One region of the Streptomyces sp. P9-A4 genome, then DNA from elsewhere that is predicted to be linked to it. Evidence: riboswitches for the same ligand, from Rfam matches in the RefSeq annotation. Region 1 holds a riboswitch; each other region holds the start of a gene.
What was found. A riboswitch is a leader RNA that binds a small molecule or an ion and turns the genes downstream of it on or off. The one in region 1 is predicted to bind cobalamin.
Positions count from the first base shown of each region.

Region 2: another riboswitch for cobalamin. It lies ahead of V4Y03_RS22950 (ribonucleoside-diphosphate reductase subunit alpha); the one in region 1 lies ahead of V4Y03_RS06970 (cobalamin biosynthesis protein).
Region 3: another riboswitch for cobalamin. It lies ahead of V4Y03_RS01975 (energy-coupling factor ABC transporter permease); the one in region 1 lies ahead of V4Y03_RS06970 (cobalamin biosynthesis protein).
Region 4: another riboswitch for cobalamin. It lies ahead of cobN (cobaltochelatase subunit CobN); the one in region 1 lies ahead of V4Y03_RS06970 (cobalamin biosynthesis protein).

Region 1 is NZ_JAZIFY010000001.1:1,547,212-1,553,048, forward strand. It holds gene V4Y03_RS06955 (alpha/beta hydrolase) at 1-200, opposite strand, end outside; gene V4Y03_RS06960 (inorganic phosphate transporter) at 586-1,860, shown strand; gene V4Y03_RS06965 (hypothetical protein) at 1,873-2,094, shown strand; cobalamin riboswitch at 2,209-2,348, shown strand; gene V4Y03_RS06970 (cobalamin biosynthesis protein) at 2,384-3,358, shown strand; gene V4Y03_RS06975 (cobyric acid synthase) at 3,355-4,902, shown strand; gene V4Y03_RS06980 (putative cobaltochelatase) at 4,949-5,837, shown strand, end outside.
Region 2 is NZ_JAZIFY010000001.1:5,049,968-5,055,804, reverse strand. It holds gene mctP (monocarboxylate uptake permease MctP) at 1-289, shown strand, start outside; gene V4Y03_RS22955 (GNAT family N-acetyltransferase) at 365-865, shown strand; cobalamin riboswitch at 920-1,051, shown strand; gene V4Y03_RS22950 (ribonucleoside-diphosphate reductase subunit alpha) at 1,185-3,560, shown strand; gene V4Y03_RS22945 (ribonucleotide-diphosphate reductase subunit beta) at 3,560-4,573, shown strand; gene def (peptide deformylase) at 4,639-5,274, opposite strand; gene V4Y03_RS22935 (tetratricopeptide repeat protein) at 5,342-5,837, opposite strand, start outside.
Region 3 is NZ_JAZIFY010000001.1:437,558-443,394, forward strand. It holds gene V4Y03_RS01950 (heavy metal translocating P-type ATPase) at 1-38, opposite strand, end outside; gene V4Y03_RS01955 (ArsR/SmtB family transcription factor) at 161-538, shown strand; gene dhaK (dihydroxyacetone kinase subunit DhaK) at 713-1,705, shown strand; gene dhaL (dihydroxyacetone kinase subunit DhaL) at 1,714-2,469, shown strand; gene V4Y03_RS01970 (PTS-dependent dihydroxyacetone kinase phosphotransferase subunit DhaM) at 2,466-2,885, shown strand; cobalamin riboswitch at 2,951-3,158, shown strand; gene V4Y03_RS01975 (energy-coupling factor ABC transporter permease) at 3,188-3,886, shown strand; gene V4Y03_RS01980 (energy-coupling factor ABC transporter substrate-binding protein) at 3,883-4,308, shown strand; gene cbiQ (cobalt ECF transporter T component CbiQ) at 4,315-5,064, shown strand; gene V4Y03_RS01990 (ATP-binding cassette domain-containing protein) at 5,061-5,837, shown strand, end outside.
Region 4 is NZ_JAZIFY010000001.1:3,560,888-3,566,724, forward strand. It holds gene cobN (cobaltochelatase subunit CobN) at 1-1,176, opposite strand, end outside; cobalamin riboswitch at 1,216-1,355, opposite strand; gene V4Y03_RS15950 (cobalamin biosynthesis protein CobG) at 1,429-2,664, shown strand; gene V4Y03_RS15955 (precorrin-8X methylmutase) at 2,661-3,314, shown strand; gene V4Y03_RS15960 (precorrin-2 C(20)-methyltransferase) at 3,347-4,861, shown strand; gene V4Y03_RS15965 (serine hydrolase) at 4,913-5,837, opposite strand, start outside.

The DNA of each region.
Region 1 (5,837 bases):
CGCAGCGAGGCGAGGCTGCGGGTGAGGGTGATCCGTTCGGGGTCCGTGGCGTGCACGGTCAGTTTGGGATCCCCGGGCAGGGGTCGTCCGGACGGCGCCCTGAGGGCGACGTCGCTGGCGTACCGGCCGGCCGCGATCGCGACCGCGCCGACACCGATCAGAGTGGTGACGGCCGCTGCCGTCGCTGTAGCCGGGCGCACGCTCCCAGTCTCGGCACGGTGGGGGCGGGCTGCCACCGGACGGACCCGGCCGGGGGGGTGGGGCGGGGGCCGGGGTCGCCTCGGGGAGGGCCCCTGGGGAGTGACATGGGTCTCCTCGGCGGGGTCGCCCGTCCGGATGACGCGGTCCGGGGAGCGGAACCGGGTGGCGTGGGGCGAACCGGGTCAGGTCGTACGTGCCCGGTGTTCGCCCGGATTACCCGGGGTCGCGGGGTGACCGCATCGTGGACGACCGGCACGCCGGAGCCGTAAGCGGAATGTCTTGACACCGGATGGGGACACCGCAGCGCCCGACCCAGTTCACCTTCCGTTCACTCAGGTTGCCTACGTTCGACTGGCCACTGACGCCAAACGATTGCCTGGGTAAATGGAACACATCACGCTGCTGCTCGCCATTGTGGTCGTGACAGCTCTCGTGTTCGATTTCACGAACGGTTTCCACGACACCGCCAACGCGATGGCCACGACCATCTCGACCGGTGCGCTGAAGCCCAAGACGGCGGTGGCCATGTCCGCCGTGCTCAACCTCGTCGGCGCGTTCCTGTCCGTGGAGGTCGCCAAGACGATCTCCGGCGGGATCATCAACGAAGAGGGCATCCGCACAGAGGTGATCTTCGCCGCGCTGGTCGGCGCCATCCTGTGGAACCTGCTGACCTGGCTGCTCGGACTGCCGTCCAGCTCCTCCCACGCCCTCTTCGGCGGTCTCATCGGCGCCGCGGTCATGTCGGCCGGCTGGTCGGCCGTGAACGGCCCGACGATCGTCACCAAGGTCCTCATCCCGGCCGTCGCCGCGCCGATCGTGGCCGGTCTCGCCGCGATGCTGGCCACCAGGCTGACGTACCGGATCGGCGCGAAGACCGACGAGAAGCACACCGCCAAGGGCTACCGGGTCGGCCAGATCGCCTCCGCCGGTCTCGTCTCCCTCGCCCACGGCACCAACGACGCCCAGAAGACGATGGGCATCATCACCCTGGCCCTGGTCACCCAGGGCGTCGTCGACCCCGGCTCCAACCCGCCGCTCTGGGTCGTCGTCTCCGCCGGCGTCGCGATCGCCCTCGGCACCTACCTCGGTGGCTGGCGCATCATCCGCACCATGGGCAAGGGCCTCACCGACCTCCGGCCGCAGCAGGGCTTCGCCGCCCAGACCAGCGCCGCGACGGTCATCCTGGCCTCCTCGCACCTCGGCTTCTCCCTCTCCACCACCCAGTCCTGCTCGGGTGCCGTGATGGGCGCCGGTCTCGGCCGCAAGGGCGGTGTCGTCCGCTGGTCGACCGCGACCCGGATGTTCGTCGCCTGGGGTCTGACCCTGCCCGCCGCGGCCCTGGTCGGCGCCGGTGCCGAGTTCCTCACCAAGCAGGGCCCCTGGGGCATCGCCGCCGTCGCGGTCCTGCTGATCGCCGGCTCGGGCGTCATCTGGTCGCTGTCCCGCCGCAAGCCGGTCGACCAGCACAACGTCACCGCCGACGACCTCGACGCCGAGGCCGAGCCCGCGGGTGTGGTGACCACCGCCATCGCGGCCGTCACCCCGCCGCCGCCGGCCGGTTCCGTCGCCGCCGTCACCGACGAGGACCTCAAGACCACCATCCCCGCGCCGGCCCCGACCGACCCGAGCGCTCCCCCGGCCCCCGCCGCAGCGGTGTAAGGAACGAACGACATGAAGATCGACTGGGCAGCCCTCGGCTCCGTCTTCGGAGTCAGCCTCGTGGCGACCGTCGCGCTGGTGGGCCTCTTCACCCTCGGCGTCATCGGCCTCTCCAAGCAGGAGCAGGCCGCCGCCCAGGGAGGCTCCGCCGCCCTGGCCCGCACCGGCGCCTACGCCTGCTTCGCCCTGTGCCTCGCGGCCGTGGCGTACGGGATCTACCTGATCGTCGCCTGACGGTCCGCGAACACCAACGGCCGGGCGGTCCGCACCTCGTGTGCGGGCCGCCCGGCCGTCGTGTTTGTGGTGCTTCGCACAGTGACGCGATGCAGGTCAAGGGTGAGTTGACGGCTGTTCTCGGGCCGTGGTGGACTGCCGAGGCCATTACGGAGGCAGTAGAGGAAGTCCGGTGCGAATCCGGCGCGGTCCCGCCACTGTGACCGGATCCGAAGGGTCCGGGAGTCAGGAACTCTCGCCGCCGGTCACGTCGATCCAGGGCGCGGACCCTGAGTGAGGACGCAGCGCCATGCCCGGCCGCAGCCCCAGACCTTCCAGAGCCACCGCCGTCTTCGCGTACGGCGCCGCCGCGGGCCTCGCCGTCGACCTGCTCGTCGGCGACCCCCGCCGCGGCCATCCCGTCGCCGCGTTCGGCCGGGCCGCCGCCGGGGTCGAACGGGCCCTGTGGCGCGACCACCGCGGCTGGGGCGCCCTGCACACCGCCGTCTGCGCCGGCTCCACCGCCGCCCTCGGCGCGCTCGCCGCCCGGACCGTGCGGAACCGGCCGGCCGCTTCCGTCGCCCTCACCGCCGCCTCCGTCTGGGCCGTCGTCGGCGGTACGACCCTGGGGCGGGAGGCCCGCGCGATCGGCGGCGCCCTCGCCGCCGGGGACCTGGAGGTGGCCCGGGAACGGCTGCCCCACCTGTGCGGGCGCGACCCGCACTCCCTGGACGGACCGGCGATGGCCCGCGCGGTCGTCGAGTCGGTCGCCGAGAACACCTCCGACGCCGTGGTCGGCGCCCTCTTCTGGGGCGCGGTCGCGGGCGTGCCCGGCCTCGTCGCCTTCCGCGCCGTCAACACCCTCGACGCCATGGTCGGCCACAAGTCGCCGCGCCACCGCCGCTTCGGCTGGGCCTCCGCCCGCCTCGACGACCTGGCCGGCTGGCCCGGCGCCCGGCTGACGGCCGTGGCCGCGACGCTCGCCGGAGGGAACCCGCGCGGGGCCGTACGGGCCTGGCGGGCGGACGCGGCGAAGCACCCGAGCCCCAACGCGGGCCCCGTCGAGGCCTCCTTCGCGGGCGCGCTCGGCGTACGGCTCGGCGGGACCCTCTCGTACGCCGGAAGGACCGAGCACCGGCCCGTCCTGAACGGGGAGGGGCGGCCCGTCGAGGTCGCCGACATCGACCGGGCGGTCCGGCTGTCCCGCCGGGTCACCGGACTGACCCTGGCCGCCTGTGTGGGCGGCCGGATGATCGCGAGCGCGCTGAAGCGGAGGAACGCATGAGGGGTGGGGGGCTGCTCGTCGCCGGGACCACGTCCGACGCCGGCAAGAGCGTCGTGACGGCCGGCATCTGCCGCTGGCTGGTCCGGCAGGGGATCAAGGTCGCGCCGTTCAAGGGACAGAACATGTCCCTGAACTCCTTCGTGACGCGCGAGGGCGCCGAGATCGGGCGGGCGCAGGCCATGCAGGCGCAGGCCGCCCGCGTCGAGCCGACCGCGCTGATGAACCCAGTGCTGCTCAAGCCGGGCAGCGACCGCTCCAGCCAGGTCGTCCTCATGGGCAGGCCGGTGGGGGAGATGAGCGCCCGGGGGTTCTTCGGGGGGGCTGGGGAGGCGTCTTCCGGGAAGAGGCTGCACGGGGGACGGCAGAAGACGCTCTTCGAGCCGGTGATGGCGTGCCTCGAGGAGCTCCGGGGCACGTATGACGCCGTGATCTGCGAGGGGGCGGGCAGTCCGGCCGAGATCAATCTGCGGCGCACCGACATCGTGAACATGGGCATAGCGCGGGCCGCGAAGCTGCCCGTGGTCGTCGTCGGGGACATCGACCGGGGCGGGGTCTTCGCCCAGTTCTTCGGGACGACGGCGCTGCTCTCGCCCGAGGACCAGTCGCTGGTCGCGGGCTATCTCGTGAACAAGTTCCGGGGTGACGTCACCCTCCTGGAACCGGGTCTCGACATGCTGCACGGGCTCACCGGGCGCCGGACCTTCGGCGTCCTGCCGTACGCGCACGGGCTCGGCATCGACGAGGAGGACGGCCTGAGGGTGTCGCTGCGCGGCACCGTCCGCGAGTCGGTCGTCGCACCGCCGGTCGGTGAGGACGTGCTGCGGATCGCCGTCTGCGCCGTACCCCTGATGTCCAACTTCACGGACGTGGACGCACTGGCCGCCGAGCCGGGTGTCGTCGTGCGGTTCGTGGACCGGGCGGAGGAGCTCGTCGACGCGGACCTGGTCGTCGTGCCGGGGACCCGGGGGACGGTGAAGGCGCTCGCGTGGCTGCGCGAGCGGGGGCTCGCGGACGCCCTCGTCCGGCGCGCGGCCGAGGGCCGGCCGGTGCTCGGCATCTGCGGCGGCTTCCAGGCCCTGGGCGAGCGCATCGAGGACGAGGTCGAATCGAGGGCCGGAGTGGTCGACGGGCTCGGGCTGCTGCCCGTACGGGTGCGGTTCGGGGTCGAGAAGACCCTCGCCCGGCCGGTCGGCGAGGCGCTCGGGGAGCGGGTCGAGGGGTACGAGATCCACCACGGCGTCGCGGACGTGCTGGGCGGTGAGCCGTTCTTGGACGGCTGCCGGGTCGGCTCCGTGTGGGGCACCCACTGGCACGGCTCGCTGGAGAGCGACGGGTTCCGGCGGGCGTTCCTGCGGGAGGTCGCGGCGGCGGCCGGACGACGGTTCGTGCCGGCGCCCGACACGTCGTTCGGGACGCTGCGGGAGGAACAGCTCGACCGCCTCGGCGACCTGATCGAGGAACACGCGGACACGGACGCCCTGCTGCGGCTGATCGAGGAGGGGGCCCCGGCGGGGCTGCCGTTCGTGCCGCCGGGTGCGCCGTGAGGACCCCAGGACCCGCAGACACACCGAGCGAAGGAGCGATCACCCGATGAGCACCCGCTATCCGTTCACCGCCGTCGTCGGCATGGACGACCTGCGGCTGGCGCTGCTGCTGAACGCCGTCAGTCCCGCGGTGGGCGGTGTTCTCGTGCGCGGCGAGAAGGGCACCGCCAAGTCCACGGCCGTCCGCGCGCTCGCCGAACTCCTGCCCGCCGTTCCGGTGGTCGCGGGCTGCCGGTTCAGCTGCGACCCGGCCTCGCCCGACCCGGCGTGCCCGGACGGGCCGCACGACGACGCGCCCGGGGCCGAGCGGCCCGCGCGGATGGTCGAGCTGCCCGTCGGCGCCTCCGAGGACCGGCTCGTCGGCGCGCTCGACATCGAGAAGGCGCTCGCCGAGGGCGTGAAGGCCTTCGAGCCGGGGCTGCTCGCCGCCGCGCACCGGGGAATCCTCTACGTCGACGAGGTCAACCTGCTCTCGGACCACCTCATCGACCATCTCCTCGACGCCGCCGCCATGGGGGCCTCCCACGTCGAGCGCGAGGGTGTTTCCGTACGGCATGCCGCGCGCTTCCTGCTCGTCGGGACCATGAACCCCGAGGAGGGTGAGCTGCGGCCCCAGTTGCTCGACCGGTTCGGGCTGACCGTCGAGGTCGCCGCGTCACGCGACCCGCGGCAGCGCGTCGAGGTCGTCCGGCGGCGGCTCGCCTTCGAGGACGACGCGGCCGGTTTCGCCGCCCGCTGGGCCGGCGAGGAGACCGCGCTGCGCGAACGGATCGTCGCCGCCCGGGAGTTGCTGCCTCAGGTGACCCTCGGGGACGCGGCGCTGCTCCAGATCGCCGCGACCTGCGCCGCCTTCGAGGTGGACGGCATGCGCGCCGACATCGTCATGGCCCGGACGGCGACCGCGCTCGCCGCCTGGGCGGGGCGGACCGAGGTGA
Region 2 (5,837 bases), 3.5 Mb from region 1:
CTGGGCCGTCGGCATGGTCTACGGCACGGTCGCCGCGTACGGCGTCGCCAGCCCGACCCAGAAGCACTTCGGCGGCTCCTCCGCGGAGATCCCGGGCATCGGCGAGATCGGCTACATCGGCCTCACCGCCTTCGTCCTCAACGTCGTGGTCACGGTCGTCCTGACCTTCGTCCTCAAGGCCGTCAAGGCCCCCGAGGGCGTCGACGAGACCTCCCCGGCGGACTACACGGCCGACCGCGGCGACTCCGGGGTCAAGGACCTCCCGAAGGTCGGCGCCGGGTCGCACTGACCCACGGACGCGCGGTGAAGGGGCCCGGGAAAATCCCGGGCCCCTTTCCGTACGCGCCGGGGCACACTGACCGTCATGGACTTCACGATCAGGGCGGTACGGCCCGAGGAGTACGAGGAGCTCGGTGACCTCACCGGGCTGACCTATCTGAACGACGGACTGCTGCTGCACGGAGAGGACGACTTCTATCTGGACGTGCTGCGCGACACCGCCCGGCGGGCGCGCGAGAGCGAGGTGCTCGTCGCCGTCGACGCCGAGGACGGGATCATCGGCGGGGTGACCTTCGCCCCCGGCGGCACCACCTGGGCGGACATCGCGGTCCCCGGCGAGGCCGAGTTCCGGATGCTCGTGGTCGCTCCGGCGGCCCGCGGCAGGGGCGTCGGGGAAGCCCTCGTACGCACCTGCGTGGACCGGGCGCGGAACCTGCCGGAGTGCGCGCGGATCGTGCTCTCCACGGACGCGAAGATGGTCTCGGCGCACCGGATCTACGAGCGGTTGGGCTTCGTCCGCACCCCCGAGCGGGACTGGGAGCCGATCCCCGACCACCGCCTGCGTACCTACGCCTTGGCGTTCTGAGCCCGGGACCGACACAACATGTGGGGGGTGCCACGAGCGGCGCCCCCCACATGTATGCTCGTCCTCGCTGTCGACGCAGGGGAATCCGGCGCGAATCCGGAACTGTCCCGCAACGGTGTGCTTCATACGGATTCGACGGATCCGTACGACGTGAGTCCGAGGACCTGACGACAGCGCGCCCGGTCCGTCCGTTCCGGGTGCCACAGACGTCCGGGCCTCGCGGAGTGGGCCGGTGGACGCGGCGCACCCGCGCGTACGGGTGCCCGCCTGCCCGCCTTCCCCCGCCGCGGCCCCGAGCCGAGCGAGGGAGAGCCCCCACGTGACCATCGCGCCCGCCGATCCGGCGTCCGCCGAGGCTTCCGCGGTCGAGAGCGACGGCCCCGGGACCGTGCTGCTGCGGACCCTGACCGACCTCACCGCCGATCTCCCCGACACCGACCCCGGCAAGGTCGCCGCCGCCGCGCTCCGCGGTCGCAGCGCCGTCGCGGACGAGGCGGAGCTGCGCGAACTGGCCACCGAGGCTGCCGCGGGCCTGATCGCCGAGGACCCGGCGTACTCCCGGCTCGCCGCCCGGCTCCTGACGATCACGATCGCCGACGAGGCGGCCGGCCAGGGCGCCGTCGCCTTCTCCGCCTCCGTGGCCGTCGGTCACCGCGAGGGTCTGATCGCCGACCGCACCGCCGCCTTCGTCGCGCTGCACGCGGACCGGCTCGACGCGACGATCGACCGGGCCGGCGACGACCGCTTCGGCTACTTCGGTCTGCGCACCCTCTACTCGCGCTACCTGCTGCGCCACCCGATCACCCGCGAGGTGATCGAGACCCCGCAGCACTTCATGCTGCGCGTCGCCTGCGGTCTCGCCGAGGACGACTCGGTCCGCGCGCTCGACGAGGTCGCCGCGTTGTACGGCCTGATGAGCCGCCTGGACTACCTGCCGTCCTCCCCCACGCTCTTCAACTCCGGCACCCGCCACCCGCAGATGTCCTCCTGCTACCTGCTGGACTCCCCGCAGGACGAGCTGGACTCCATCTACGACCGCTACCACCAGGTCGCGCGGCTCTCGAAGCACGCGGGCGGCATCGGCCTCTCGTACTCCCGCATCCGGGCCCGCGGTTCGCTGATCCGGGGCACCAACGGGCACTCCAACGGCATCGTGCCGTTCCTGAAGACCCTCGACGCCTCCGTCGCCGCCGTGAACCAGGGCGGTCGCCGCAAGGGCGCCGCCGCGGTCTACCTGGAGACCTGGCACGCGGACATCGAGGAGTTCCTCGAGCTCCGCGACAACACCGGCGAGGACCAGCGCCGCACGCACAACCTGAACCTGGCGCACTGGATCCCTGACGAGTTCATGCGCCGGGTCAACGCCGACGCCGACTGGTCGCTGTTCTCCCCGGCGGACGTGCCCGAGCTGGTCGACCTGTACGGCGAGGAGTTCGACGCCGCCTACCACAAGGCCGAGGCGGCGGGCCTGGCCCGCAAGACCATGCCGGCCCGTGACCTGTACGGCCGGATGATGCGGACCCTGGCCCAGACCGGCAACGGCTGGATGACCTTCAAGGACGCCTCGAACCGGACCGCCAACCAGACCGCCGAGCCCGGCACCGTCGTCCACTCCTCGAACCTCTGCACCGAGATCATCGAGGTCACGAACGACGGCGAGACGGCCGTCTGCAACCTGGGCTCGGTCAACCTGGGTTCGTTCGTCGTCGGTTCGGACATCGACTGGGACCGCCTGGACGAGACCGTCCGCACGGCCGTCACCTTCCTCGACCGCGTCGTCGACATCAACTTCTACCCGACCGAGCAGGCGGGCCGCTCCAACGCCCGCTGGCGGCCGGTGGGCCTGGGCGCGATGGGCCTCCAGGACGTCTTCTTCCAGCTGAAGCTGCCGTTCGACTCCGCCGAGGCGCGCGCGCTGTCGACGAAGATCTCCGAGCGGATCATGCTGGCGGCGTACGAGGCCTCCGCCGACCTCGCCGAGCGCAGCGGCCCGCTCCCCGCCTGGGACGAGACCCGCACCGCCCGCGGCGTCCTGCACCCCGACCACTACGACGTGGAGCTCAACTGGCCGGAGCGCTGGGCGGCGCTGCGCGAGCGGATCGCGGCGGTCGGCATGCGCAACAGCCTCCTGCTCGCCATCGCGCCGACGGCGACCATCGCCTCGATCGCGGGCGTCTACGAGTGCATCGAGCCGCAGGTCTCCAACCTGTTCAAGCGCGAGACGCTGTCCGGCGAGTTCCTCCAGGTCAACTCCTACCTGGTCGACGAGCTGAAGAGGCTCGGCGTGTGGGACGCGCAGACCCGTGACGCGCTCCGCGACGCCAGCGGTTCGGTGGCCGGCTTCACCTGGATCCCGGCCGAGGTCCGCGAGCTGTACCGGACGGCCTGGGAGATCCCGCAGCGCGGTCTGATCGACATGGCCGCCGCCCGTACGCCGTTCCTGGACCAGTCGCAGTCGCTGAACCTGTTCCTGGAGACGCCGACGATCGGCAAGCTGTCGTCGATGTACGCGTACGCCTGGAAGCAGGGCCTGAAGACGACGTACTACCTGCGCTCCCGCCCGGCGACCCGGATCGCCCGCGCCGCCCAGGCGTCGACGGCCGCCGCCGCCATCCCCGTCCAGCAGGCGACGCCCGACGCGGACGCCCTCGCCTGCTCCCTCGAAAACCCCGAGTCCTGCGAGGCCTGCCAGTAATGACCAACGAGAAGAAGAACCTCCTCGACCCGGGCTTCGAGCTGACCCTCCGTCCGATGCGCTACCCGGACTTCTACGAGCGCTACCGCGACGCCATCAAGAACACCTGGACCGTGGAGGAGGTCGACCTCCACTCGGACGTCGCCGACCTCGCCAAGCTGACGCCGGCCGAGCAGCACATGATCGGCCGTCTGGTCGCGTTCTTCGCGACGGGCGACTCGATCGTCTCCAACAACCTGGTGCTGACGCTCTACAAGCACATCAACTCCCCGGAGGCGCGGCTGTACCTGAGCCGTCAGCTCTTCGAGGAGGCGGTGCACGTCCAGTTCTATCTGACGCTGCTGGACACCTACCTGCCCGACCCGGACGACCGCGCCGCCGCCTTCGACGCGGTCGAGGAGATCCCCTCCATCCGCGAGAAGGCGCAGTTCTGCTTCCGCTGGATGGACTCGGTCGAGAAGATCGACCGTCTGGAGACGGCCGCCGACCGCCGCCGCTTCCTGCTGAACCTGATCTGCTTCGCCGCGTGCATCGAGGGCCTGTTCTTCTACGGCGCCTTCGCGTACGTGTACTGGTTCCGGTCCCGCGGCCTGCTGCACGGCCTGGCCACCGGCACCAACTGGGTGTTCCGTGACGAGACGATGCACATGAACTTCGCCTTCGAGGTCGTGGACACCGTCCGCAAGGAGGAGCCGGAGCTCTTCGACGACGCCCTCCAGCAGCAGGTCACGGACATGCTGAAGGAGGCCGTCGAGGCGGAGCTGCAGTTCGGCCGCGACCTGTGCGGCGACGGCCTGCCCGGCATGAACACCGAGTCGATGCGCGAGTACCTCCAGTGCGTCGCCGACCAGCGCCTCCAGCGCCTCGGCTTCCCCCCGGTGTACGGCTCCGAGAACCCCTTCTCCTTCATGGAGCTCCAGGGCGTCCAGGAACTCACCAACTTCTTCGAGCGCCGCCCGTCCGCCTACCAGGTGGCGGTCGAGGGCTCGGTGGACCTCGACGAGGACTTCTAGCCGGTACGAGAAAGGGCCCCGCTCCTGGTGAGGAGCGGGGCCCTTCTTCGTGTCGCGGGGCCGGATCAGGCGTTCGGCACCGTCTCGTAGCGCGGGGTGCCCTCTTCCATCTGGCGCAGGGCGTCCTTGCGGTCGCGCTTCGACAGCTTGTCGATGTAGAGGAAGCCGTACAGGTGGTCCGTCTCGTGCTGGAGGCAGCGGGCGAAGTAGCCGGTGCCGCGGACCTTGACCGGGTTGCCCTGGGCGTCCTGGCCGTGGACCTCCGCGTAGTCGGGGCGGGCCAGCTCCGCGTAGGCGGTCGGCACCGAAAGACAGCCCTCGTTGGACTCGTCGAGGGCGCGCAGCTCGGCCGGGAGCTCCTGGAGGACCGGGTTGACCACGACACCGGTGTGCCGGACGCCCTCGTCGTCGGGGCAGTCGTAGACGAAGACCTTGAGGTCCACGCCGATCTGGTTCGCGGCCAGGCCCACGCCCTCGGCGGCCTTCTGGCTGGCGAACATGTCGTCGATCAGCTTCGCCAGCTCGTCGTCGAACTCGGTGACGTCCTTGCACTCCCGGTGAAGCACCGGGTTGCCGACGACCGTGATCGGGCGGACCGTGCCGCGCTCGCTGTGGGCGAGCTCGCGCGCCTCGCAGTCCTCCGTGTCCACGACGAAGCCGTCGTTGATCTGCGTCTGCTCGTCCGTCTCCTGCTGCGCCATGTCCGGCCGCGCCCTTCTGAAATCCCGATTCCGTCGAGGGACAGCCTACGGGCCCGCCGGGAGACGATCAGCAGACCTCTTCGAGATCGCGCCACTCCCGGCTGTCGGGACTGTCCGCCACCCAGCCGTCGAGGAGGCCCCGCACCAGGCCCGGCGGGGCCGCGATGCCGCACTCGCGCTCCGGCACCCACAGCTCGCCCGGCGAGCGGTGGCCGAGCGGCCCGGGGTGCCCCGGCTCGCTGTGGTCGTGGGGGTCGGTGTGCTCGCCCTCGCCCTCGGCGCTCGGCATGGTCGACTCCGAGCAGGCGCGGCAGAGCAGCCGCACGGAGGACGACCAGTCCTCGGCGGCGAAGCCCGCCTCGGCGGCGAGCTGCTCCAGGGCGTCCCGGTCGGCCTCGGTGGCGGCCTCCAGGAGGACGACCCAGGTGGGCACGGGTGAGGGCGCCCACAGCTCGATCTCGTCGAAGACCGGGTAGGAGGGTCCTGCGGTGGTGGTCCGCTCGCCGTTGGGCACGCCGTCGTGCAGGACGACCTCGCCCCAGCGGCGCCCGGAGGAGGGCAGC
Region 3 (5,837 bases), 1.1 Mb from region 1:
GCGGAGGGCCGGGCTGGTTCGGTCAGGGTGGAGACCATGGCGGAAGGAGTCCTTCGGGGGAGGGGGCGCACGCGCTCACCCACGGGAGGGGTCGTACCGTCCCACCGTACAGGAATACTTGAACATCCATTCATGTGTTCATTTCCGTAGGATGGCGTCCATGGGCCACGGAGCGAACACCACGGACGACGGCGCACCCGCGCGCACCCGCCTGACCCCCGAGAACGCGCAGCAGGTCGCCACCACCCTCCAGGCCCTCTCCACACCGTCGAGGCTCCTGATCCTGGCCCGCCTGCGCGAAGGGCCCTGCGCGGCGACCGAACTCGCGGACGCCGTCGGCATGGAGCAGTCCGCCTGCTCCCACCAGCTCCGTCTGCTGCGCAACCTCGGCCTCGTCACCGGCACCCGGCAGGGCCGCTCCGTGGTCTACGCCCTGCACGACGACCATGTCGCCGGCCTCCTCGACCAGGCCCTCCACCACGTGGAGCACCTCCGCCTCGGCGTGACGGACCCGGCCACCGGGGTGCGCGGGGCGTAGCCGGGGCGGGCGGACCGGCCGGGGTCCGCTCGTGTTCCCCGAGAGGGCCGGGCATCCCGTCGTGGTGACCGGAAAGAAGGCGGGGCGTGCGGCGATCACCGCCACAACCGGGCGCCCCCTCACTAGAGTCGGTACCGAGTCGACATTCTCTGTCAGCCTCACCAGGAGGTACCGATGCGCATGCTCATCAACGTCCCCGAGACCGTCGTCGCCGATGCCCTGCGCGGAATGGCCGCCGCGCATCCCGAGCTCAGCGTCGACGTGGAGCGGCGGGTCGTGACGCGGCGGGACGCGCCCGTCGCGGGGAAGGTCGCTCTGGTGTCCGGCGGAGGGTCCGGGCACGAGCCCCTGCACGGCGGGTTCGTGGGGCCGGGGATGCTCGCGGCCGCCTGCCCGGGAGAGGTCTTCACCTCCCCCGTGCCCGACCAGATGGTGCGGGCCGCGGCGGCGGTGGACAGCGGCGCCGGGGTGCTGTTCGTCGTCAAGAACTACACCGGGGACGTCCTGAACTTCGAGATGGCCGCGGAACTCGCCGAGGAGGAGGGCATCCGGGTCGCCAAGGTCCTCGTCGACGACGACGTCGCCGTCACGGACAGCCTGTACACGGCGGGCCGGCGCGGCACCGGCGCCACCCTCTTCGTGGAGAAGATCGCGGGCGCGGCGGCCGAGGAGGGCGCCCCGCTGGAGCGGGTGGAGTCGATCGCCCGCCGGGTGAACGAACGCTCCCGGTCCTTCGGCGTGGCGCTCGCCGCGTGCACCACCCCCGCCAAGGGCAGCCCCACCTTCGACCTCCCGGAAGGCGAACTGGAGCTGGGGGTCGGCATCCACGGCGAACCCGGACGCGAGCGGCGGCCGATGATGACCTCGCGGGAGATCGCGGACTTCGCCGTCGACGCCGTCCTGACGGACCTGCGCCCGTCCGGGCCGGTGATCGCCCTGGTGAACGGGATGGGAGCGACCCCGCTCCTCGAACTGTACGGATACAACGCCGAGGTGCAGCGGGTGCTCGGCGAGCGGGGGGTGCCGGTGGCCCGGACCCTGGTCGGGAACTACGTGACCTCGCTCGACATGGCCGGCTGCTCGGTGACCCTGTGCGAGGTGGACGAGGAACTGCTGCGGCTCTGGGACGCGCCCGTGGAGACACCGGCGCTGCGCTGGGGACGGTGAGCCGGGTGATGGAACAGGTGGGAGAGAAGGAAGAGACGGGAGAGGCGGACCGGGTGGACGACGGCACGGAGACCTTCGGCGCGGACTTCCTGGTCCGCTGGCTGACCCACCTGGCCGAGGCGGTCGACCGCGAGGCGGACCGGCTCACCGAGCTGGATTCGGCCATCGGCGACGCCGACCACGGCGTCAACCTCAAGCGCGGGTTCGCCGCCGTGAGCGACATCCTCGCGAAGGAGCCGCCGGCGACGCCGGGCGCGGTGCTCACCACCGCCGGACGGCAGTTGATCTCCACGGTCGGCGGCGCGTCGGGGCCGCTGTACGGCACGCTGCTGCGCCGTGCGGGCAAGACGCTGGGCGACGGCGAGCGGGTCACCCGGGCCGAGTTGGCGGAGGCCCTCGGTGCCGGTGTGGCGGCCGTGTCGCAGCTGGGCGGGGCCCAGGTGGGCGACAAGACGATGCTGGACGCCCTCGTGCCGGCCGTGGAGGGGCTGCGGGAGTCGTACGGTGCCGCCCGTACGGCTGCCGAGGCGGGCGCCCTCGCGACCGTACCCCTGAGGGCCCGCAAGGGCAGGGCCAGTTACCTCGGCGAGCGGTCGGTGGGCCACCAGGACCCGGGGGCGACGTCCTCGGCCCTGCTGTTCGCGGCACTCGACGAGACGGCGGGCGCGGAAGCCTCACGCAGCGAGGAAGCCTCACGCAGCGCGGAGTCCTCGCGTACGGAAGCGGCGGGCGCCGAGACCTCGCGCGCCGAGGGGGCGTCATGAGCGGCGGGACCCCGGCCGGTTCCGTCGGCATCGTGCTCGTCTCGCACAGCGCCGCCGTCGCGACGGCGGTGGCCGAGCTGGCCCGGGGGCTCGCCGGCGGCGGCGACCTGGCGCCCGTGGCCCCCGCGGGCGGGACCCCGGACGGCGGCCTCGGCACAAGTTCCGAGCTGATCTGCGAGGCGGCGAAGGCCGTCGACCGGGGCGCCGGGGTGGCGGTCCTGGTCGATCTGGGCAGCGCCGTACTCACCGTGAAGGCGCTGCTCGCCGAGGGCGACGAACTGCCCGGGGGCACCCGCCTGGTGGACGCGCCGTTCGTCGAGGGCGCGGTCGCCGCCCTGGTCACGGCGAGCGCGGGCGGGGACCTCGACGCGGTGGCCGCGGCGGCCTCGGAGGCGTACGCCTACCGCAAGGAGTGAGTGCGCGGAGTGACCGAGACGCCGCACCGGGTGGCGACCGTGTTGTGATCCAGCAGGTCAACGCACTAATGTCGCAGGGCCTTGGTGTACGGGAAACCGGTGAAGTACCGGTGCGGCCCTCGCCACTGTGATCGGGAGGTCCGGCTCCACCCCCGCGGGGAACACCCTCGGGGAAGCCACTGGACCGCGTCGGGAGACCGTCGTGGTGTGGGAAGGCGGAGTCCGGACGGCATGACCGTCAGCCAGGAGACCGGCCAGGGTGCGTTGTCCATCCACGAGGTGCTGGAGAGGGTCTCCCAACCATGCATATAGCCGAGGGGTATCTACCCCCTGTGCACGCCGCCGCCTGGGGCGTCGCGTCCGCGCCGTTCGTCGTCCACGGGGTCCGCGCGCTGACCCGCGAGGTGCGGTCGAATCCCGAGTCCACCCTGCTGCTCGGCGCCTCCGGCGCCTTCACCTTCGTCCTGTCGGCACTCAAACTGCCCTCGGTGACGGGGAGTTGCTCACACCCGACCGGTACGGGTCTGGGCGCCATCCTGTTCCGGCCGCCGATCATGGCGGTCCTGGGGACGATCACCCTGCTCTTCCAGGCGCTGCTGCTCGCGCACGGCGGCCTGACCACGCTCGGCGCGAACGCCTTCTCGATGGCGATCGTCGGCCCCTGGGCCGGCTACGGGACGTACCGGCTGGTGCGCCGCCTCGGGGCGCCGCTGATGGTCGCCGTCTTCTTCGGCGCGTTCGTCGCCGACCTCTCCACGTACTGCGTGACCAGCGTCCAGCTGGCCCTGGCCTTCCCCGACCCGGGCAGCGGTGTCCCCGGCGCGCTCGTCAAGTTCGGCGGGATCTTCGCCGTGACGCAGATTCCGCTCGCGGTGAGCGAGGGCCTGCTCACCGTCCTCGTGATGCGGCTGCTCACGCAGTCCAGCAAGGGTGAACTGATCCGGCTCGGCGTCCTCGCCGGGCGTCGGACGGACCGGCACGAGGAGGCGGCCGCGCGATGAGCAGGAACGCGAAGATCAACGCCCTGCTGCTGCTCGTCGTCGCCGCGCTCGCGGTGCTGCCGCTGGCGCTGGGGCTCGGGGACCACAAGAAGGAGCCGTTCACCGGCTCCGACGCGGAGGCGGAGACCGCGATCACGGAACTTCGCCCGGACTACGAGCCGTGGTTCAGCCCCTTGTACGAGCCGCCGTCCGGAGAGATCGAGTCCGCGCTGTTCGCCTTGCAGGCGGCCGTCGGCGCGGGCGTCCTGGCGTACTACTTCGGTCTGCGGCGGGGCCGCAGACAGGGGGCGGAACGAGCGAAGGCGGAGGCCGGGGCGGCCGTGGAGGAGGGGGCCGCCGCGCACGAGCACGGCGCCGCTCCCCCGCACGACGAGCCCGCCGCCGCGCCGCCGCGCGGGGCACCCGACGGGCAGGACGCGTAGCCGCCGATGCTGCCGATCGACGCGGCGGCGCACAGCGGTCGCTGGCGCCTCCGTCATCCTGCCGAGAAGGCGCTGCTCGGCTTCGGCCTGACCTTGTGCGCCGTCGGTCTGCCGCCGTGGCCGGGCGCCGTGCTCGTCGCGGCGGCCACGCTCACGGTCCTGCTCGGTCCGGCCGGTGTGCCGGGCCGGGCCCTGTGGCGGGCCTTCCGGGTGCCGCTCGCGTTCTGCGTCACGGGAGCCGTTCCGCTGCTCTTCGAGGTCGGCGGCGCCCGGGGGCTCGTCGCGTGGGCGCCCGGCGGGCCCGCGCAGGCGGGCGGGCTGCTGCTGCGGACCGCGTCGGCCTCGCTCGGGGTGCTGCTGTTCGCGTTCACGACGCCGGTGTCGGACGTCCTGCCCCGGCTCGTACGGGCCGGGGTGCCGGCGCCGGTGGTCGACGTGGCGCTCGTGATGTACCGGATCATCTTCCTGCTGCTCGACTCGCTGGCCAAGATCCGGCAGGCGCAGGCGGCCCGGCTCGGGCACACCACACGGGCGGCGACCTGGCGGTCGCTGGCCGGTCTCGGCGCGACGACGTTCGTCCGGGCCTTCGACCGGGCGCAGCGGCTGCAGTCGGGGCTCGCCGGGCGGGGTTACGACGGGACGCTGCGGGTCATGGTGCCCGCGTGTGCGGTGTCCCGCCGGTTCCTCGCCGCCTCGGGCGCGCTCCTCGCGGGGCTCGTCGCCCTCACCCTCGTACTGGAAAGGTTCCTTCCGTGACGTCTTCGACGCCCCCCACCCCCGTCGTCGAGCTGGTCCGCGCCGGTTTCGCCTACGAGGACGGTCCCGCTGTCCTCTCCGGGGTGGACTTCGCGGTGGCGGAAGGGCGCGCGGTCGCGCTGCTCGGCCGCAACGGCGGCGGCAAGACGACGCTGCTTCGGCTGCTCAGCGGCGGTCTGCGGTGCGGGAGCGGGTCGCTGCTCCTGGACGGGGAGGAGGTGGCGTACGACCGGAAGGGGCTGACCCTGCTGCGGACGACCGTGCAGCTGGTGGTGCAGGACCCGGACGACCAGCTGTTCGCCGCGTCGGTCGGCCAGGACGTGTCGTTCGGGCCGATGAACCTGGGACTGCCGGAGGAGGAGGTGCGGCTCCGGGTGCGCGAGGCGCTGGAGGCGCTGGACATCGCGGCCCTGGAGGACCGGCCGACGCACCTGCTGTCGTACGGGCAGCGCAAGCGGGCGGCGATCGCGGGGGCCGTGGCGATGCGGCCACGGGTGCTGATCATGGACGAGCCGACGGCGGGACTCGATCCGCACGGCCAGGAGCGGCTGCTCGACACGCTCCACCGGCTGCGCGGCTCGGGCACGACGGTGGTGATGGCGACGCACGACGTGGATCTGGCGTTGCGCTGGGCGGACGAGGCGGCGGTGCTGGCCCCTTCGGGGCTGCGGACCGGGCCGGTCGCGGAGCTGCTCGCGGACGACGCGCTGCTCGCCGAGGCCCGGCTGCGGCGGCCGTGGGGCACGTCGGTGGCCCGGCTGCTCCGCGCGCAT
Region 4 (5,837 bases), 2.0 Mb from region 1:
CTCGTCGCCGTCGCCGGAGAGCAGGCCGGGGAGGTCGGCCTCGGGCCCGAAGTCGTACCCCTCGGCGATCAGCCGGCGCAGCAGGGAGACGGCGGAGGCGGGGGTGTCCAGGCCGACGGCGTTGCCGATGCGGGAGTGCTTCGTCGGGTACGCGGAGAGGACGAGCGCCAGCCGCTTCCCGGCGTTCGGGATGTGGCGGAGGCGGGCGTGCCGGACGGCGATCCCGGCGACGCGGGCGGCGCGCTCGGCGTCGGCGACGTACGCGGGCAGGCCGTCCTCGTCGATCTCCTTGAAGGAGAACGGGACGGTGATGAGCCGGCCGTCGAACTCGGGCACGGCGACCTGGCTGGCGGCGTCCAGCGGGGAGAGGCCCTCGTCGTTCTCCTCCCAGGCGGCGCGCGAGCCGGTCAGGCAGAGCGCCTGGAGGATCGGCACGTCGAGCGCGGCGAGCGCGCCCGCGTCCCAGGCCTCCTCGTCGCCGCCGGCCTGCGCCTCGGCGGGCTTCGTACCGCCCGCCGCGAGAACGGTGGTGACGATGGCGTCGGCGGTGCGGAGGCGGTCGAGCAGCTCCGGCTCGGGGGCGCGCAGGGAGGCCACGTACAGCGGGAGGGCCTGGGCTCCGGCGTCCTCGACGGCCTCGCAGAGGGCGCCGACGAAGGCGGTGTTCCCGCTCATGTGGTGGGCGCGGTAGTAGAGCACGGCGATCGTCGGACCGTCGGTCGTCCGGGGCGTGCGCTCCAGGGGGCCCCAGGTGGGGGCGGCGGCCGGGGCCTCGAAGCCGTGACCGGTGAGGAGCACCGTGTCGGACAGGAAGCGGGCGAGCTGCTCCAGGTTCGCGGGGCCGCCGTGCGCCAGGTAGGCGTGGGCCTCGGTGGCGACGCCGACGGGGACGGTGGACGCCTCCATCAGCTGGGCGTCGGGGGCCTGTTCGCCGCTGAGGACGACCATCGGCTTCCCGGCCGCGCGGACCGCGTCGAGGCCGTCCTCCCAGGAGCGGAGCCCGCCGAGGAGCCGTACGACGACCAGGTCGGCGCCGTCGAGCAGGGCCGGAAGGTCGGCGAGCGGCAGCCGGGAGGGGTTGGCGAAGCGGTACTCGACCGGACCGCCGCCGGAGCCGGCGGTCGCCGCGCGGGCGCTGAGCAGATCGGTGTCGGAGTGCGACAGCAGCAGAAGCATGGCGAGCGCAGGCCTTCCTCGGGGTTGTCCGCGCCCCGGGTGGTCGTATGGACGGCGGGAGTTCCTGACTCACCCGCACCATCGCTGGTACGGGCTCACAGTGGCGGGACCGCGCCGGATTCTCACCGGGCTTCCTCCCCGGGGTCCTGGGACCCCATGCCGATCTGCATCCTAGATCGTGCGGTCTCCGCGCCGGAGGGAGCCGGGGAGTCGGCCGGATCACACTCGGTGGCCGCCCGGTTCCCCGTGGGTATGCTCGCCGCCATGCCGCCCACCCCGCCCCCGCCGCCCGAACCGGGCGAAGCTCGCATACGGGACCGTGGCGACGCCTGCCCCGGAGCGCTGCGCCTGCATCCCGCCGACGACGGCCGGCTCGCCCGACTGCGCCTGCCCGGCGGGCGCTTGACCGTGCGTCAGGTCGAGGTGCTCGCCCTTGTCGCCGAGACCCTCGGTGACGGGCGGATCAGCATCACCTCGCGGGGCAACGCGGAGCTGCGCGGTCTCGGCGACGGCTGCGGGGCGGAGCTCGCGGGGCTTCTCGCCGGGGCGGGGCTGCTGCCCTCCCCCACCCATGAACGCGTCCGCAACATCGTGGCCTCCCCGGCCTCCGGACTCGACGGACTCGGGTACGCGGACGTGCAGTTGTGGGCGCGCGCCCTGGACACCGCCCTGTGTGCCGAACCCCGGGCCGCGTCCCTTTCGGGACGGTTCCTGTTCCTCCTCGACGACGGGCGCGGGGACGTCGCCGGGCTCGGCGGCGATGTGAGCTTGGTCGCAGGAGAGGGCGGGACCGTCCTGCTGTGGCTCGGCGCGCGGGTCTTCCGGCTCGCCGCCGACGACGCCGTCCGCGCCGCCCTCACCGCCGCCCTCGCCTTCCTCGACGCCGCCGAGACCGCCGGGAACGGGGCCTGGCGGCCCCGCGAACTGCCCGAAGGGCACGTACCCGACTGGGCAGGAGCCCTCGCACGGGCCGGGATCCCGGCGGAGCCCGTACCCGTACCGCCGCTTCCCGCGTCCCCGCCCCCCGCACCCGGGCCGCTCGGCGAGCACGCCCTGCACGTCCTCGCCCCGCTCGGCCGGCTGACCGCCGCCCAGCTGCGGGCCCTGCCGCCCGCCGGCGAGATCCGGCTCACGCCCTGGCGCGGGGCGGTCGTCACCACCGACCCCGCGAGACTCCCCGAGCTGGAGTCGTACGGCCTGATCACCCGCCCCGACGCCCCCGGCGCCGGGGTCACCGCCTGCACCGGACGCCCCGGGTGCGCCAAGTCCCTCGCCGACGTCCGGGCGGACGCCCTCGCCGCGCCCCCCGGGCCGCTGCCCGTGCACTTCTCCGGGTGCGCGCGCCGCTGCGGGCACCCGTACGGCGCCTGGACCGGTGTCCTCGCCACCGGCGACGACACCTATCTAGTGGACGGCGCCCCCACCCCCCGTACCTCCCTGCCCGCGGCAGTCGCGGCGGCCCGCGCCCTGCCGACCCACACGAGATGAGCGAGAGCACCAGGATGTTCGACTACGAGAAGGACGGGGCGGAGATCTACCGCCGGTCCTTTGCCACCATCCGCGCCGAGGCGGATCTGGCGGGCCTGCCCGCCGACATCGCCCAGGTGGCGGTCCGGATGATCCACGCCTGCGGCATGACCGACCTCGTGCAGGACATCGCGTACTCCCCCGGGGTCGTCGCGGACGCCCGCGCCGCCCTGCGCGCCGGTGCGCCGATCCTCTGCGACGCGCAGATGGTCGCGAGCGGCGTCACCCGCAAGCGGCTGCCCGCCGACAACGAGGTGATCTGCGCGCTGTCGGACCCGGCCGTGCCGGGCCTCGCCGCCGAACTCGGCACCACCCGCTCCGCCGCCGCCCTCGAACTCTGGCGGGACCGCCTCGAAGGCTCCGTCGTCGCCATCGGCAACGCCCCCACCGCCCTCTTCCACCTCCTGGAGATGGTCGCGAAGGGCGGGCCCCGCCCGGCGGCCGTCCTCGGCATACCGGTCGGCTTCATCGGCGCCGCCGAGTCCAAGGACGCGCTGGCCGCCCAGGACCTCGGCCTCGAATACCTCGTCGTACGGGGCCGGCGCGGCGGCAGCGCGATGACCGCCGCCGCGATCAACGCGATCGCTCACGAAGCGGAGATCCAGGCATGAGCGGGGCCGAGGGCATGACCGGGACCGAGGGCATGAGCGCGAAGGGCGACGGGGGCACGACCGTGACCGGCAAGCTGTACGGCGTCGGGCTCGGGCCCGGCGATCCGGACCTGATGACCGTGGCCGCCGTGAAGGCCATCGCCGCCGCCGACGTCGTCGCCTACCACTCGGCCCGCCACGGCCGTTCCATCGCCCGCTCGATCGCCGCCGGACACCTCCGCGAGGACCACATCGAGGAGCGGCTGATGTACCCGCTCACGGTGGAGACCACCGACCACCCCGGCGGCTACCGGGGCGCCCTCGACGACTTCTACGAGGAGGCCGCGGCCCGCCTCGCCGCCCACCTCGACGCGGGCCGCACGGTCGCCGTCCTCGCCGAGGGCGACCCGCTGTTCTACGGCTCGTACCAGCACATGCACAAGCGGCTCGCCGACCGCTACGACACCACCGTCATCCCCGGTGTGACCTCGGTCAGCGCCGCCGCCGCCCGGCTCGGCGAGCCGCTGTGCGAGGCCGAGGAAGTCCTCACGATCATCCCCGGCACCCTGCCCGAGGACGAGCTGACGGCCCGTCTCGCGGGCACCGACTCGGCGGTCGTGATGAAGCTCGGCCGCACCTTCCCCACCGTGCGGCGGGCCCTCGAACGGGCCGGCCGGCTCGACGACGCCCGCTATGTGGAGCGCGCCTTCATGGCGGGCGAGCGCACCGGCGGACTCGCCGCCGTCGACCCCGAGTCCGTCCCCTACTTCTCGGTGGCCGTCCTGCCCTCCCGGATCGACGCCACGCCTCCCGTGCGGGACCGGGGCGAGGTCGTCGTCGTCGGCACCGGACCGGCCGGGGCACCCTGGCTCACCCCCGAGTCGCGCGGCGCGCTCGTCAACGCCGACGTGCTCGTCGGCTACACCACCTATCTGGACCGGGTGCCGGTGCTGCGCCCCGGGCAGATCCGGCACGGCTCCGACAACAAGGTCGAGTCCGAGCGCGCGGAGTTCGCCCTCGACCTGGCCCGCCGCGGCCGGAAGGTCGCGGTCGTCTCCGGCGGCGACCCGGGTGTCTTCGCGATGGCCACGGCCGTCCTGGAGGTCGCCTGCGAGCCGGAGTACGCGGACGTTCCCGTACGGGTCCTCCCGGGGGTGACCGCCGCCAACGCCGCAGCCGCAGCGGCGGGCGCCCCGCTCGGCCACGACTACGCCACGATCTCCCTCTCCGACCGGCTCAAGCCCTGGGACGTCATCGAGGCCCGGCTGCGCGCCGCCGCCGGCGCCGATCTGGTCCTCGCCCTCTACAACCCGGGCTCCAAGTCCCGTACGCACCAGGTGGCCGCCGCCCGCGACCTCCTCCTGGAACTGCGTCCCCCGCAGACCCCGGTGGTCGTCGCCCGGGACGTCGGCGGCCCCGAGCAGTCCGTAAGGGTGGTCACCCTGAAGACCCTGGAGCCGTCCGAGGTCGACATGCGCACCCTGCTGCTCGTCGGCTCCTCGCAGACGCGCGCGGTGGAACGGGCGGACGGCCGCACGATCACCTGGACGCCGCGCCGGTACGGGTGACCCGGCCCCGAAGCACCGGCTACGGGTGACCCGGGCGGAACCCGCAGGTCCCTAGGAGGCGGTGCGGGTGAAGGTGCCCAGGCCCTCCTGGTCCAGGTACTCCACGCGGACCGTCTTCCCGTCCGGGGAGAACGTGACGCCGGTCGGGCCGACGGCGTTCTCCCCGCGCGTGGGGAAGCTGAACGTGTCGCCGTCGTAGTGCGTCAGCCGGTACGACTGGCGCTCCGTCTCCGGCCCCAGGCGGAGCACCAGGCCGCCGTCCTCGCCCTTGGCCACCGCCAGCCGGCCGTAGTAGGCGCTGGTGTACGTGCCCGTGTAGGCGCCGTCGGCCTTCGCGGGCCTGGCGTGGGCGGGCGCCTTCGCGTAGTCCGTGGGCGAGACGCCGGCGTCGGCCTCCTGCTCGTAGAGCCCGTTGACGAGCGGCAGCCAGTCCCTGCTGGGCTTCCCCTCCTGCGCGGTGTCGAAGAAGTCGAGGGCGACGGTGTCCGCGACACCGGCCGGGGCGCCGTTGGTGAGGACGACGATGCCGAGCCGCTCGCCCGGCAGCATCGTGACGTTGGTGTGCGCGCCCTGCGCGAACGCGCCGGTGTGCGAGAGGCGCAGCCGGCCCTGGTCGTCGTACGAGACGTTCCAGCCGAGGCCGTAGAAGCCGGTCCGGGCGGCCGGTGCGTGCGCCGGGCTGGCGACGGCCTCGGGGTGGTGGGTGAGGTCGAGGGCGTCCTCGGCGACGATCCGGCGGCCGTCGAGGCTGCCGTTGGCGAGCTGGAGCCGCAGCCAGGTCGCCATGTCACGGGCCGAGGAGCTGACACCGCCGGCGGGGGACTGGGCGTCGGGGTCGCGTACGTACAGCGCCTTCCAGGTCCCGTCGGCCTCCTTGACGTGGCCGTGGGCGCGGTCGGGGTTGGAGACGAAGTCCTCGAAGCGGGAGCTGGTGTGGTTCATGCCGGCCGGCTTGTAGAGGGTGTCCTCGGCGAGC